DNA from 3 places in the Inquilinus sp. OTU3971 genome. Region 1 is predicted to be linked to each of the others. Evidence: riboswitches for the same ligand, from Rfam matches in the RefSeq annotation. Region 1 holds a riboswitch; each other region holds the start of a gene.
The links. Region 1 has a riboswitch for cobalamin ahead of AAHM41_RS22305 (aromatic ring-hydroxylating oxygenase subunit alpha). Riboswitches for the same ligand answer to the same signal wherever they lie in the genome.

Region 1 (4,098 bases):
TGTGAATCCGATAGCCCCCTGCGGGAGGGGGAGGAAGAAAAAAGGCGGTTCTGTTCTGATGATCGATCCTACTCCCCCCGCAGCAGCTTCTGCAGCGGGGCGGCCTGGCGCAGGATCGGCGACTTGATGACGATGTAGCTGAAGTACTTCTCGATGCCGAGACGGCGGTCCAGCAGCGCCTCCATCACCTGCTGGTAATGGGCGATGCTGCGGGTCAGGAAGCGCAGCAGGTAGTCGTAGCCGCCGCTGACCATGTGGCACTCCAGCAGCTCCTCCACCGTCGCCAGCCCGGCCTCGAAGCGGATGAAATCCTCGCGCCGGTGGTCGCTCAGCGTCACCTCGGTGAACACGGTCACGGTCTCGGTCAGCTTGGCCAGCGCGATGCGGGCGCCGTAGCCGGCGATATAGCCCGCCGCCTCCAGCCGCTTCACCCGCTGCAGGCAGGGGCTGGGCGACAGGCCGACCGCGTCCGCCAGCGCGGCGTTGGTGATCCGCCCGTCGGCCTGCAGCCGGGCCAGGATGGCGATGTCGATCCGGTCCAGCTTCGGCGCCATCCTGCCCTCGTCCGATCGGCTGCGGGACTCAGCCCCGCAGCGCCTCCTGGTGAGCTTTTGCCAGTTCCGCCATGCTGGTGAAGCGGAAATCGACCTTGGGCTCGGTCGCCGGCTTCATGGTGGCGCCGAAGCCGCCCTCGGCGTGGCGGCGGTGGATCCAGCAGGTGGCCAGCCCCGCCGCCGTCGCCGGCTCGTGGTCGTGGAACAGGCTCTCCGCCGTGTGCAGCACCTCGCCCGGGGCGATGCCCATGCCGCCCAGCTTCTCCAGCATGTAGTCGAAGTTGCGCGAAGCGGGCTTGTAGCTGCCGATGTCCTCGGCGGTGAAGACGGCGTCGAACTCGACCTGCAGCCGGACATTGCTGAGGGCGAAGCTGGCATTGTCGACATTCGAGAGGATGGCCAGCTTGTAGTACTTCTTCAGGTACTGCAGCGCGCCGGCGGTGTCGGCGAAGGCCGGCCAGTCCTTGATCGAGCGGCCATAGGCCAGCGCCTCCTCCCAGCTCGCCGTCACGCCCCATTCCTCGGCCAGGCGCTTGTAGACGATCGCCAGCAGCTCGCTGTAGCGCCGCGCCGGGGTCCAGCGCTGCTGTGCCGATTCATGGCGGGCATGGGCCTCCAGGATCCGGTCGCGGGTCAGCGGCTGCTTGGCACGGGCGGTCAGCGGTGCCAGCGCGTTGACCATGCCGGTCTCCCAGTCGATCAGCGTGCCGTAGCAGTCGAAGGTCAGGATCTTGAAATCGGTCAGCGTCATGATGCGTCCTCCGGTTTCGATTTCCCGATTGTCCGCCGGCGGTGCCGGCAGGGGCTGCGCATTCGCATCCGGCGGCGGCAGAGGCTGGCGCAGCGCGGTCGCTCAGCAGCAGGAAATGCCGAGTCGCCGGGGGCTGGGACTCGTGTCGCAGCCGCGTCATGGCGTGTCGGCTCTGGAGCGTGCGGGGCCGCGGAGTCGCGCCATGATCGCCGCCAAGAGGTGCCGGTCCGATGCTGTGGAACAGAGCAGCGGCGGATCGGAGAATTGGGAAGCCGGTGGAAGTCCGGCGCTGCCCCCGCAACGGTAACGGCGGTGTAAGGTGCGGCAGGGGCCACTGGAGCGATCCGGGAAGGCGCCGCACCGGCCAAGAAGCCCGCCGGAGCCCGGAAACCAGCCTCGAGGGAGTTTGTCTCGATGATCGCGGTGGGCGGTCGGCGGGCATGTTCGCGAGGGTCCGGTTCGGTCGCCGGTCCTCGGGGGCGCGTACCCGGAAGCCACATCTGCGACCGTGCCCAGAGGAGAAGATCGGGTATGGAAGCGCGTTCGGCCATGTTGATGGATCTGCTGTCCCGCGCGCCGGGCTTCAGCCTGAAGCGGGATTTCTACACCAGCCCCGCCTATCTCGCGCTGGATCTGGAGCACATCTTCTACAAGGACTGGCTGTTCGTCGGCCATGCCTGCGAGGTGACGCGGCCGGGTGATTTCCTGACCGTGCAGATCGGCGAGTATCCGGTGATCGTGGTGCGCGGCCGCGACCGCGCCATCCGCGCCTTCCACAATGTCTGCCGCCACCGCGGCTCGCGCCTGTGCACCGACGAGCGCGGCTCGCGCCCGCGGCTGGTCTGCCCCTACCACCAGTGGACCTACGACCTCGAGGGCAAGCTGATCTTCGCCCGCGACATGATGGATGCGATCGACCCGGCGCAGTTCGGGCTGAAGCCGGTGGCATGCCACGAGGTCGGCGGCTGGATCTTCATCTCGCTGGCCGAGCAGCCGCGCGACTTCGAGCCGTTCCGGCGCATGGTCGAGCCCTATATGGCGCCGCATTTCCTGGCCGAGGCCAAGGTCGCCCACAGCTCGACCATCATCGAGCGCGGCAACTGGAAGCTGGTGATGGAGAACAACCGCGAATGCTACCACTGCTCCGGCAATCATCCGGAGCTGTGCCGCGTCTTCTCCGACCAGCCGACCCTGACCAGCGGCCAGAAGGGGATGGAGGAGAACCCGGAGATTCTCGAGCACTGGCAGAGCTGCGAGGCGATCGGCCTGCCCAGCCGCTACCAGATCTCGGACGACATGCAGTATCGGGTGATGCGGGTGCCGTTCATCAACGACGCCCATTCGATGACCATGAGCGGCCAGCCGGCGGTGAACCGCCTGCTGGCCGAGTTCCCGACCACCAAGCTCGGCTCGATGCTGCTGTACCACTACCCGAACAGCTGGAACCACCTGCTGGCCGACCACGCGCTGAGCTTCCGCATCCTGCCGATCAGCCCGACCGAGACCGAGGTCACCACCAAATGGCTGGTGCACAAGGACGCGGTCGAGGGCGTCGACTACGACCTCAAGGCGCTGACCGAGGTGTGGACCGCGACCAATGACGAGGACCGCCGCATCGTCGAGGAGAACCAGCGCGGCATCCTGTCCCCGGCCTATGAGCCCGGGCCGTATTCGCGGATGCATGAGGGCGCGGTGATCCAGTTCGTCGACTGGTATGCCGACACCCTCACCCATCGGCTCGGCGGCGGCACCGCCGCCACCTCGATCCGCGACGTGGCCTGAGGCGGCAGGACGTGCCCGGCCCTCTGAGCGCGACGCCCAAGTTGTGGAACGCGAAGACCACGCGGCTGCGCTGCATCGGCATCCGCGAGGAGGCGCCGGACGTCCGCACCTTCCGCTTCGAGGCGGAGGACGGCAGCTGGTTCTCCTACCGCCCCGGCCAGTTCGTGACGCTGGAGCTGCCGGCGGGGCCGGAGCCGGTCCTGCGCACCTACACCCTGGCCTCCACCCCGTCGCGGCCGCACCACGCCAAGATCACCGCCAAGGTGCAGCCGGGCAGCGTCGCCACGCGCTGGCTGTTCGACAGGCTCAAGGTCGGCGACGCGCTGACGGCGCACGGGCCTACCGGCCGCTTCTCGCTGCTCGACCACCCGGCCGAGCGCTACCTGTTCCTGTCGGCCGGCAGCGGCGCCACGCCGATGATGTCGATGGCGCGCTGGCTGTTCGACACCGCGCCGCAGACCGATGTGGTTTATGTCCATTTCGCCCGGCGGCCGCAGGACCTGCTGTTCCGGTCGGAGCTGGGCTACATGGCCGAGGTCGCGTCCGGCCTCAGGCTGCGCTTCGTCGTCACCGGCGCGCCGGCGGGCGAGGGCTGGGCCAGCGGCCGGCTGGAGCGGGCGCTGCTCTCCGCCCTGTGCCCGGACCTGGCCGGGCGGACGGTGTTCTGCTGCGGCCCGGATCGGTTCATGGAGGCCGCCCGGCACGTGGCGGGCGAGCTCGGCGTGCCCTCGGCGCGCTGGCACGAGGAAAGCTTCGGCGCCACTCCGGCGCCGGTGCCGGTGGCATCCCCGATCGCGCCGCCGCCGGAGACGGCCGGGGAGGGGATGCAGGTCGCCTTCACCCGCTCCGGCCGCAAGGCGGCGGTGCTGCCGGGCCAGACCGTTCTGGAGGCGGCGGAAGGTTGCGGCCTGCGCATCCCGACCGCCTGCCGCCAGGGCCTGTGCGGCACCTGCCTGGTGCGCAAGCTGAAGGGCGAGGTGCGGATGGAGCACAATGGCGGCATCGCCGACG
Region 2 (5,614 bases), on a different contig from region 1:
GCGGGACCAGCTTCTGCCCAGCGGCCGGCAGAAGATCCTGCACAACCGGATTCACTGGGCGAAGTTCTATATGGGCAAAGCCGGGCTGATCGATTCGCCCCGCCGCGGCCGCTTCGTCGCCAGCGAGGCCGGGCGCGTTCTGCTCGCGCGCAACCCGGAGCGGATCGACGTCGAGCTGCTGTTGCAGTACCCGAGCTTCCAGGAATTCCGTCGCAGTGGCGCGGCGGCGGCCGGCGAAGCCGGAGAGCCTCCCGAGGCCGCTCTCTCCGCCACCGAGCCGACGGCCTCGACCACACCGGAAGAGCAGATCGAAGCCGCCCATCTCGCCCTGCAGGCGGCGCTGCGCGACGAGTTGCTGCAGCGCATCCTGCAGAACAGCCCGAGCTTCTTCGAACAGGTGATCGTCGATCTCCTGGTCGCCATGGGTTATGGCGGCTCGCATCGCAGCGCCGCCACCCGGTTGGGCCGCAGCGGCGACGGCGGGGTCGACGGCGAGATCAACGAGGATCGGCTGGGGCTCGACCGCATCTACATCCAGGCCAAGCGCTACGCCGATGTCACGGTCGGCCGGCCCGAAGTCCAGGCCTTCGTCGGCAGTCTCGTGGGGCGTGGCGCGACCAAGGGCGTCTTCGTCACGACCTCGAGCTTCAGCCAGCAGGCGAAGGACTTCGTCCAGCATCTCGCGCAGCGCGTGATCCTGATCGACGGCCAGCGCCTCGCCGACCTGATGATCGAATACAATGTCGGCGTCCGCACCAGCCGGGCGATCGAGTTCAAGCGGCTGGACGAGGACTTCTTCACCGGGGACGACTGACGCCGGCCACCCTACGGTCTGGCGAGACCTCGTGGCGCCTCGGCGGTGCCGGGGCCGCTGGCCGGGCACCATCTCGCCGCGGCATGTGTTCGAGCTGGACGACCGGCTCAAGGAGGGACGAGTTCAGGCAGGACGTCGGCGACCTCCCGATCGGCGAGGTTGTCGCCCGCTTCTGCCGAGGGTTGCGTGTCGAGCCGGACTGGAGCCTGTGGTAGGCCGAGCCCTGGGCGATCGAGGAGAGCGGGCACCCGCTGTCGCCCCTATGCCCGGCCCGAGACCCTGGATCCTCCAGCGAAGCCGAAGCGCCCTCGACCCCCAGTCGCGAAACCGACGCCGGATGAGCCGCCCGCAAGGCCGCCGCCCAGGCCGCCGAAGCTGGACAGCAACTGAGCGCCGGTGCTGGGGGCTGCCCAAGGAGATGAAACCGTCATTGCGAGCCCCGAAGGGGCGCGGCAATCCAGCGGCACCTCCGTCGGATCGCCCTGCTTGGGATATCCGCCTCGATTGACCAGCTCTCGGCACCGCTGATACACAGTCCGGCGACGGTTCCCGCATGGGATCAAAAGGGAACACGGTGGCGCCCCCCAATCGAGTGTGAGGGGGGCGGAATCCGTGGCTGCCCCCGCAACTGTCAGCGGATCGCCGAGCGTCCTCGTGGCCCCTCAAGGGCCATGCCACTGCCCGCGGCGCGGGTGGGAAGGCAGGCGCGAAGCCATGATCCGCGAGCCAGGAGACCTGCCGTCGCAGCGCAATCCGTTTCCCGGGCGGGGTGGCCCGGGCAGGAGGTTCTCGTGATGGCGTTCCGGTCCTTCCCTTCGCGTGCCCTGGCCCTGGCCGGGCTTCTCGTCCTGTCGCCGGCGGCGTGGGCCGACCCGACGCAGTATCCGCTGACGCTCCGCAACTGCGGCGTCGACGTCACCTTCGACCACGCCCCGCGACGCGCCGTGTCGATCGGGCAGAGCAGCACCGAGATCCTGCTGTCGCTCGGCCTGGCCGACCGCATCGTCGGCACGGCCGTCTGGTTCGGTCCGGTGCTGCCGGCCTATGAGGCGGCGAACGCCAGGATCCCGCGCCTGGCCGACAACGACCCCAGCTTCGAATCCGTGGTCGGGCAGGAGCCGGAGCTGGTGACGGCCCAGTTCGAATGGCATGTCGGGCCGCAGGGCTCGGTCGGCACCCGCGAGCAGTTCGCCGGCCTCGGCATCCCGACCTACATCTCGCCGGCCGATTGCGTCGAGAAGGACAATTCCGGCGGCGGCGACGGCGTGCGCAAGCAGCTGTTCAGCATGGACCTCGTCTATCAGGAGATCCGCGACCTGGCGCGGATCTTCGACGTCGCCGACCGGGGCGAGGCGCTGGTGGCCGAGCTGCAGCGGCGCGAGGCCGCGGCCATCGCCTCGGTGGCGGGTGCCCGGCTCGGCAATGTCCCGATGGTGTTCTGGTTCTCCAGCAAGGAGGTCGCGGGCGAGGCCTTCGTCGCCGGCAAGAACGGCGTGCCGGCCTACATCCTGCAGCAACTCGGCGCCCGCAACGTCATCACCACCGAGGAGGAGTGGCCGCTGGTGAGCTGGGAGCGCATCGCCGCCGCCAACCCCGCAATCATCGTGATGGCGGAGATGAGCCGCCGCCGCTACCCGGCCGACGACACCGCGGTGAAGCTGAATTTCCTCGCCACCGACCCGGTGGCCAGCCGGCTGGAGGCGGTCAGGGGCAAGCGCTTCGTGGTGATGGACGTGCAGGCGATGCAGCCTTCGATCCGCGCCGTCGACGGCATCGAGGCGGTGGCCAGCGGCATCAAGAGCTTCGGGCTCGGGGGGTGAGGCCGCTCCTCGGCGGCGGCTGGGGCGTCCGCGTCCTGCTGGCCGTGCTGTCCCTGGCGGTGCTGGTCGCGGCCATCGCCCTGGCCGTGTCGATCGGCGAGATGGCGATCCCCCTGGCCACCACCGTCCAGGCGCTGGCCAACCGGCTGTTCGGCGCCGGCTTCGCGCTCAGCCCGATCCAGGAAGGCGTAGTCTGGGACTACCGGCTCAGCCGCGCTTTGGTCGCGGCCTGCTGCGGCGCCGCGCTGGCCCTGTCCGGCGCGATCCTGCAGGCGCTGCTGCGCAACCCGCTGGCGGAGCCCTATGTCCTCGGCATCTCCGCCGGGGCGTCGACCGGCGCCGTCGCGGTGATGATCGCGGGATTCGGCGGCGGCGCCGTCTCGCTGTCCGGCGGCGCCTTCATCGGCGCCGTCCTCGCCTTCGTCCTGGTGTCGCTGCTGGCGGCCGGGGTTGGCGGCGGCGTCGACCGGGTCATCCTGGCCGGCGTCGCCGGATCGCAGCTGTTCAACGCCCTGACCTCGACCATCGTTACCACCTCGGCCAGTGCCGAGCAGGCGCGCGGCGTGATGTTCTGGCTGCTCGGCAGCCTCGGCGGGGTGCGCTGGCCGGATGTGCAGGTCGCGATGCCGGTCGCGGCGGCCGGCTTCGTCCTGTGCATCCTGCACGCCCGCGCGCTCGACGCCTTCACCTTCGGGGCGGACGCGGCGGCCTCGCTCGGCATCGCCGTCACTCGGGTGCGAGTGGTGCTGTTCGCGGCGACCGCGGCGATGACGGCGACCATGGTCAGCATCGTCGGGTCGGTCGGCTTCGTCGGCCTCGTCATCCCGCATGCCGCGCGCTTCCTGGTCGGGCCGGGCCACGCCCGGCTGCTGCCGGCCACGGCGATGATCGGTGCCATCTTCATGGTGCTGGCCGACATCGTCTCCCGCATCATCATCCCGCAGCAGATCCTGCCGATCGGCGTGGTCACCGCCCTGTTCGGCGCGCCGGCCTTCGCGGTGCTGCTGTACCGGGCGAGGCGGGAGGCATGACCATCGCGACGCATGACGTGCGCTGGGCCGCCGGCGGCCGGATGATCGTCGACGGCGTGACGCTGGAGGCGGCGCCGGGCCGGATGCTTGGCCTGCTGGGCCCGAACGGGGCCGGCAAATCCACCCTGCTGCGCCTGATCTGCCGGCTGCGGCGGGTGGAGAGCGGCGTGATCACCCTGGGCGGCGCCGACATCGCCGGCCTGGCCCGCGCCGCCATCGCCCGCCGCGTCGCCCTGGTCGAGCAGCAGGCGGCGACCGACATGCAGGTGACGGTGCTCGATGTGGTGCGGCTCGGCCGCACCCCGCATCGCGGCCCGCTGTCGCCCTGGGGCGACCGCGACGACGCGGCGGTGGAGGAGGCGCTGCGCCGGGTCGGGCTGGAGGGCAAGCGCGGCCAGTCCTGGCACACCTTGTCGGGCGGCGAGCGGCAGCGGGTGCAGATCGCCCGCGCCTTGGCCCAGACGCCGACCGAGCTGCTGCTGGACGAGCCGACCAACCATCTCGACGTGCAGCACCAGCTCGAGATCCTGGCGCTGGTCGGCCGGCTGCCGGCCACCAGCATCGTCGCCCTGCACGATCTCAACCTGGCCGCCATGTTCTGCGACGCCGTGGCGCTGCTGCGGGACGGGCGGGTGGTCTGCGCCGGCGCGCCGGAGGAGATCCTGACCCAGGCCCGGATCCGCGAGGTGTTCGGCGTGCGCGCCCATGTCGAACGGTCGCCGCATCACGGCCGGCCCCATATCCACTACCTGCCGGGGTAGCGGAAGCCGGCTTCGGGCTTGACATCCGGGCCGGAATGGCGTTTTTCACCGCTTCCATTCCTGGGAACGTGGGTCCGGCGCACGAGCCGGCGCCCCGCCTTGCCGTTGGCAGGGCCTACCGGGACAACATGAGAGAGGATCGAGCGCGTGAGCAAGCGCCTGAATTCGAAGCACAAGATCGACCGCCGCCTCGGCGTCAACCTCTGGGGCCGTCCGAAGAGCCCGCTGAACAACCGCGAATACGGCCCGGGCCAGCATGGCCAGCGGCGCAAGAAGCCGACCGATTTCGGCACGCAGCTGATGTCCAAGCAGAAGCTGAAGGGCTACTACGGCAACATCGGCGAGAAGCAGTTCCGCCGCCTGTTCGAAGAGGCCGTGCGCCGCAAGGGCGACACCGGCGAGAACCTGATCGGCCTGCTGGAGCGCCGCCTGGACACCGTCGTCTACCGGATGAAGTTCGTCCCGACCGTGTTCGCCGCCCGCCAGATCGTCAACCACGGCCATGTCCTGGTGAACGGCAAGCGCCTCAACATCGCCTCCTACCAGGTCAAGGACGGCGACGTGATCGAGATCAAGCAGAAGTCGCGTGAGCTGCCGGTGATCCTGGCCGCGATCTCGTCCTCCGAGCGCGACGTGCCGGACTACATCGAGGTCGACCACGGCTCCTTCAAGGGCAAGATCGTGCGCAGCCCGGCCCTGGCCGATGTGCCGTATCCGGTCCAGATGGAACCGAACCTGGTGGTCGAGTTCTACAGCCGCTGATCTCAGCCGGCTGTCCGACGAGAAAAGGGGCGCCTCCGGGCGCCCCTTTTTGTTATCAGCCGACGCCGTGGCGCGGAGCCACCGGCATCCTCGCGCGCCGGGTGGCGTCGAAGGTGAACAGGGCCAGCCCGGCCCAGATGCAGGCGAAGGTCACCAGCGTGGCCGGCCGCAGCGGCTCCTCGAACACCAGCGTGGCCAGCACCAGGTTGATGCTCGGCGCCAGGTATTGCAGCAGCCCGACGGTCGACAGCGGCAGGTGCCGCGCCCCGATCATGTACAGCACGATCGGCAGGCCGGTGATCAGGCCGGAGGCCATGATCGCCAGCGACATCGCCCAGCCCTCGCCGCCGGCCGCCATCGGGCCGAAGGCGCCGGCGCCCTGGCTCCACAGCCACAGCAGATAGGCCAGGCAGGCCGGCAGCAGGA
Region 3 (5,614 bases), on a different contig from region 1:
AGCACGATCGAGCGGCGGCCCTGCTCTTCGGCGTCCAGCTCGGGGGCGGGAAAGGACCAGGGATCGATCTTCAGGGCCATGGAATGTCTCCGGCGGCCGGGCGCGGCCGCAAGCGCGATCTGCTCCCCAAAGTGAGATCGGCCGCTCGGCGGGACAAGCCCCCTCAGCCGGCGGAGGGCAGGCTCGAGGCCCGCCAGGCCCAGCGCCGCCCGTCATGGCTCAGCTCGGCCAGGCTCAGCGGCGCGATGTCGATGCGCCAGAAGGACGACGCCGGCGCTTCCAGCGCATGCAGGATCGCCGCCCGGATCACCGACGCATGGGTCACCGCGATGCCGTGGCCGCCGTCGCCGGCCCGGGCGTCGAGCCAGGACGCGGCCCGGCCCAGCAGCGCCGACAGCGCCTCGCCGCCATGCGGTGTGGCCTCCGGATCGGCCAGCCAGGCGATGACGCCGTCCGGCTCCTCGGCCTGGATCTCCTCCAGCCGGCGCCCGGCCCAGCGCCCGGAATCGACGTCGCGCAGGGTCGGCTCCGCCACGGCATCGAGCCCGAGCGCCGCCGCCGTCTGCCGCGCCCGCAGCGCCGGGCTGGTCCAGGCCCGGTCGGCCCGCCGGATCATCGGCTTCAGCGTGGCCGCACGCGCCAAAGTGCGCTCCTCCAAAGGCTCGTCGGCGGGAAACGCCCCGGACCGGGTGGCGGCGGTGGCGCCGTGGCAGATCAGCGTCAGGCGGGTCGGCATCGGCGGGACCGTTCGGCGGCGGTGGTGCTCGCCGCCAGCAAAGCACAGCCCGAGGGCGATCGGCAGCAGATCGCTCGATCCCGCCCAAACCAACCGCAGCCGATCCTATGGGGTCACCGGCCGCGGCAGGGATACGACCACACGGCAATGCTCATTTCGGGTCCGGTATCACCAGCTCCGTTTCGTCGGTGTTGACGACGAAGACCGCAAGGAGTTTGGACGGCTCCGTCTCGCTGGCATTGGCGCTGACGCCGTGATGGTCGCCCGGCATCTCGGTGAAGTTCTCGCCGGCCTTGTAGATGCGCACCGGCCCCTGGTTGATCTGCATCTTGACGGCGCCTTCCAGCACGGTGGCATAGATCAGCGCCGATCTGGGATGGGTGTGCGCGGGCGAGTAGCCGCCCGGCCCGTATTCGACGAGAACGCCCTTGAGGCTCTTGCCGGGCACGTTCGGCAAGGCGTGCTCGTAGACCAGTGTTACCCTGGCGTTCTTGGAGCCCGAACCTTCGGCGAAGGCCGAGCTCGCGGGGATCGCGAGCAGAAGCGCTGCGAGAATGGTGTGTTTCATGGCGGGATGTCCTTGACGGGCGATGCCGGTGTCAGGCGGGGCGATGGTCGCGCAGCCACGCGTCGAGCGAGATGCGGCCGAGCCGTGCCTCGCCGAGCGGCACCAGCGAGGTCTCCTCGACCGTGCCGCCGAAATAGCGGGCCTGGGGATCTCTCACGACGGGACGGGTGTCGCCGACGGCATCGAGATAGCGGGCGATGATGCGGTCGAAGGGGGCCCGGTCGGGGCCGGCGATTTCGAAGGTGCCGTCCTGCGGCGCGGCGATCGCGGTCTCCGCCACGATGGCCGAGACATCGGCGGCGGCGATGGGCTGGAAGAGACCGCCCGGCAGGCGGATTACCCCGTCCACGACGCTCGACGCGGCGATGGCGCCGAGGAATTCCATGAACTGGGTGGCACGCACGATTGTGTAGGGCACACCAGACGCTTTGATCAGCCTCTCCTGCGCCACCTTGGCCTGGAAATAGCCATTGTCGGGCATCCGGTCGGTGCCGACGATGGAGAGCGCCACGTGATGGCGGATGCCGGCCGTGCGTTCGGCGGCGAGGAGGTTGCGGCCGGTGGTCTCGAAGAACGCGAGCACGGCCTGGGGTTCGAACGAAGGCGAATTGGCGACGTCGACGACCACCCCGGCGCCGTCGAGCGCTTCGGAAAGCCCCTCCCCGGTCAGGGTGTTGACGCCGGTGCTGGGGGAGGCGGCGAGGACATCGTGGCCCGATGCGCGCAGAAGATCGACGGCGCGCGAACCGATGAGCCCGCTGCCGCCGATGACGACGATCTTCATGGTTCACCTCTCGCGGACAGAATATCGAGCGCCGTCTCGGTCGAGGAGCATCCCCCTTCACCTCATGGCCGCGCCCGGAAACGAGATGGAGGATCGCGGATCGCAACCGCCTCCCACCATTGTGCCGACGGGTAGTCCGATACATCAAAGGATGGGCGATCCTCGACCTTGGCACAGGTCGGCCTCGGGGCCGCGAGGGCGGGCCGCGGCTTCGATTGACAGAAAGCAGGCCGCGACCCATGCTGCAGCCGGTTCGCCATGGATGCGGAAGCCGGTGCAAATCCGGCACGGTCGCGCCACTGTGACCGGGACGGCGTCGCCGACGCGGTTCCGGAAGTCAGACCCCGTCATGGCCCGGGTGCATATCAACGGGACGCGAATCCCAGGGGAGCGCTATCATGTCCGACATCACCGCCACGGCCCGTCCGATTTCCATTCCCGTCGGTCCGATTCCGGTCGGCGAGGTGCTGCCCTGGGCGGTGTTCGCCGGGCTGATCCTGCTGCTGGCGGTGTATTTCGTCGGCGCCGAGCAGGGCGCGACCGCGATCTTCTCCGGCAGCTATGTGCATGAATTCGTGCATGACGGCCGCCATCTGCTCGGCTTCCCCTGCCACTGAGGCCAACCGCCATGGTTGGGAGCCTTCTGCTGCGCGGCATGCTGGTCGGCGTGCTGGCGGGGCTGCTCGCCTTCGGCTTCGCCCGGATCTTCGGCGAACCCCAGGTGGACCGGGCCATCGCCCTCGAAGGGACGCTGGGCCATTCGCATGAGCATGGGGACGCCGCGGCTTCGGCCACCGCCGAGGCGGAGGAGCCCGAGCTGGTCAGCCGCGAGACCCAGGCCGGGCTGGGCCTGGCGACCGGTGCGGTCGTGTACGGCGCCGCCATCGGCGGGCTGTTCGCTCTGGTCTTCGCCTTCACCTATGGCCGGGTCGGCCGACTCGACGCCCGCGCCACCGCGGCGCTGCTGGCGCTCGCCGCCTTCATCGCGCTGGTGGTGGTGCCCGGGCTGAAATATCCAGGCAACCCGCCCGCGGTCGGCAACCCGGACACGATCGGCGAGCGCACGACGCTGTTCTTCATCATGCTGGCGATCTCGGTCGCGGCCCTGGTGCTGGCGGTCAACCTCGCCCTCGGCCTGGCCCGGCGCCATGGCGGCTGGGCGGCCGGCATGATCGCCGGGGCAGTCTATATCGCCATCATCGTCGTCGCCCAACTAGCCCTGCCGGTGGTGAACGAGGTGCCGGAGGGCTTCCCCGCCGACCTGCTGTGGCAGTTCCGGATCGCCTCGCTGGGCATGCATGCGGTGCTGTGGACCACCATCGGCCTGGGGTTCGGCGCCCTGGCCGAACGGTCCCTCGCCCGCCGCACCACCGGCGGGCGGTTCGCGCTGTCCCGCTGACCCTCTACGCCGGCAGCAGGTCGGCGAAGCGGCCCAGCCGCGCCGAGTCCTCGACCGGCACGGCCGGGCCGGTGCCCCAGTCGACGATCCGGCAGGGCACCCCGGCCGCCCGGGCGCAGGCCAGGTCGATGCCGGTGTCGCCGACATAGACCGTCTCGCCCGGCGCCACGCCCAGCGCCTCGAGCGTGTGCAGCAGCGGCCGCGGGTCCGGCTTCACATGCGGCGTGGTGTCGGCGCCGACGACCGCGGACAGATGCTGCAGCAGCCCGAGCCGGTCGAGCACCTGCTCGGCCAGCCGCTGCGGCTTGTTGGTGCAGATTCCGAGCCGGATGCCCGCGGCCTTCAACGCCGGCAGCGCCGTCGCCGCATCGGCATAGAGCCGGGACTCCGCCACCGGCCGGGCGGCGTAGTGGTCGAGATAGATCCGGGTGTCGCGGTCGACATCCTCTTCCGGCAGGCCCAGCGCGCGGTGCAGCTTGACCACGAGCATGCGCGCCCCCTCCCCCACCAGGGTCTCGATGAAGGCCACTTCCTGGGCCGGGGCGCCGCGGTCGGCCAGCATGCGGTTGACCGCATGGGCGATGTCCGGCGCGCTGTCCACCAGCGTGCCGTCGAGATCGAAGATGGCGGCCTTCATGCCGGGTCTGCCTGCTGTGGAATCCGCGCCGGCCTAGCCGGTGATGAAGCGGTAGCGGCCGGTGACCGGAAAGTCGAGCAGCCGATCCTCCAGCCGGGTCCCGCCGCCGATGTTGTGGACCACCAGCGGCGCCCCGCTGGTGCCGATCTTGGCCGTCGCGATGGCGATGTGCGGCAGATTGCCCGGCAGCATCTGGGTCACCAGGTCGCCCTCGGCGAAATCCTGCGGCGATTCGGCGGGCAGCGCCCGGCCGCGGCGGCGGAAGAAGGCCTGCAGGTTCGGCACCCGGCGGTGGTCGATGTTGGGATCCGGTCGCGACAGCCCCCAGGACCGGGGATAGCGGGAGAAGTTCTCCCGCATGTCCTCGTGCACCAGGCGCTGCAGGTCGATGCCGAAGGCGTCGCGATAGGCCCGGATCACCACATCGGTGCAGACGCCGCGGTCGCGGGGCACGTCGCCGCCGGGATAGGCCAGACGGGCATAGGCCGGGTCGTAAGTCACGGTCACGCCGATCTGGGCCTCGGCCGCCGCCGCCAGCCGCCGCGGCCAGTCCGGCGCTTCGGCCCGGGCGGTGCGGACGGCCAACATGCCGGCCATGCCGATCAGGATCTGCCGCCGACCGATCATCGCTCGCCCTCCCGACGCGTTCGCCGCAGCACAGCATCGGGAGATGGCGGGATCAGGGCACGCGGCTCGACAAATCCGCCTCTATCCGAACGGCCTCCCGGTGCCCTAATATCGTCGTACAATTTGCCTTTGGTGTGGGGCGCCGACGCAAAGTGCGGCGTTTGGAGGAAAGAAGACGATGGCCGGCCAAGACCGTTCGAGACCGCTGCGGTCCCAGCAGTGGTTCGACAACCCGGACGATCCGGGGATGACTGCGCTCTATATCGAGCGCTACCTGAACTTCGGCATCACGCGGGAGGAGCTCCAGTCCGGCAAGCCGATGATCGGCATTGCCCAGACCGGGTCGGACCTGTCGCCCTGCAACCGGCATCATATCGAGCTGGCGAAGCGGGTCAGCGCCGGAATCCGCGCCGCCGGCGGCGTGCCGTTCGAGTTCCCCTGCCATCCGATCCAGGAAACCGGCAAGCGCCCGTCGGCCACGCTGGACCGCAACCTGACCTATCTCTCGCTGGTCGAGGTGCTGTACGGCTATCCGCTCGACGGCGTCGTGCTGACCGTCGGCTGCGACAAGACCACGCCGGCGCTGCTGATGGCGGCCGCCACGGTCAACATCCCGGCCATCGCCCTGTCGGTCGGCCCGATGCTGAACGGCTGGCACAAGGGCGAGCGGGTCGGGTCCGGCACCATCGTCTGGCGGTCGCGCGAGCGGCTGGCGACCGGCGAGATCGACTATGACGAGTTCATGAACATCGTCGCCGCCTCGGCCCCGTCGGTCGGCTACTGCAACACCATGGGCACGGCCTCGACCATGAATTCGCTGGCCGAGGCGTTGGGCATGCAGCTGCCGGGCTCCGCCGCCATCC

Region 2: it holds a riboswitch for cobalamin, as region 1 does, so the genes downstream of both, AAHM41_RS35345 (ABC transporter substrate-binding protein) here and AAHM41_RS22305 (aromatic ring-hydroxylating oxygenase subunit alpha) in region 1, are expected to answer to the same signal.
Region 3: it holds a riboswitch for cobalamin, as region 1 does, so the genes downstream of both, AAHM41_RS26570 (CbtB domain-containing protein) here and AAHM41_RS22305 (aromatic ring-hydroxylating oxygenase subunit alpha) in region 1, are expected to answer to the same signal.

Annotation. Positions count from the first base shown of each region.
Region 1 covers NZ_JASATH010000093.1:26,224-30,321, reverse strand. The annotation lists gene AAHM41_RS22315 (Lrp/AsnC family transcriptional regulator) at 69-554, opposite strand; gene AAHM41_RS22310 (haloacid dehalogenase type II) at 583-1,305, opposite strand; cobalamin riboswitch at 1,506-1,718, shown strand; gene AAHM41_RS22305 (aromatic ring-hydroxylating oxygenase subunit alpha) at 1,837-3,087, shown strand; gene AAHM41_RS22300 (hybrid-cluster NAD(P)-dependent oxidoreductase) at 3,099-4,098, shown strand, end outside.
Region 2 covers NZ_JASATH010000230.1:6,137-11,750, reverse strand. The annotation lists gene AAHM41_RS35350 (restriction endonuclease) at 1-814, shown strand, start outside; cobalamin riboswitch at 1,341-1,571, shown strand; gene AAHM41_RS35345 (ABC transporter substrate-binding protein) at 1,609-2,634, shown strand; gene AAHM41_RS35340 (FecCD family ABC transporter permease) at 2,631-3,665, shown strand; gene AAHM41_RS35335 (ABC transporter ATP-binding protein) at 3,662-4,426, shown strand; gene rpsD (30S ribosomal protein S4) at 4,574-5,188, shown strand; gene rarD (EamA family transporter RarD) at 5,244-5,614, opposite strand, start outside.
Region 3 covers NZ_JASATH010000126.1:8,256-13,869, forward strand. The annotation lists gene msrA (peptide-methionine (S)-S-oxide reductase MsrA) at 1-80, opposite strand, end outside; gene AAHM41_RS26555 (histidine phosphatase family protein) at 164-829, opposite strand; gene AAHM41_RS26560 (cupin domain-containing protein) at 888-1,304, opposite strand; gene AAHM41_RS26565 (SDR family oxidoreductase) at 1,336-2,088, opposite strand; cobalamin riboswitch at 2,304-2,455, shown strand; gene AAHM41_RS26570 (CbtB domain-containing protein) at 2,487-2,705, shown strand; gene AAHM41_RS26575 (CbtA family protein) at 2,717-3,487, shown strand; gene gph (phosphoglycolate phosphatase) at 3,492-4,124, opposite strand; gene AAHM41_RS26585 (DUF1287 domain-containing protein) at 4,158-4,751, opposite strand; gene AAHM41_RS26590 (IlvD/Edd family dehydratase) at 4,930-5,614, shown strand, end outside.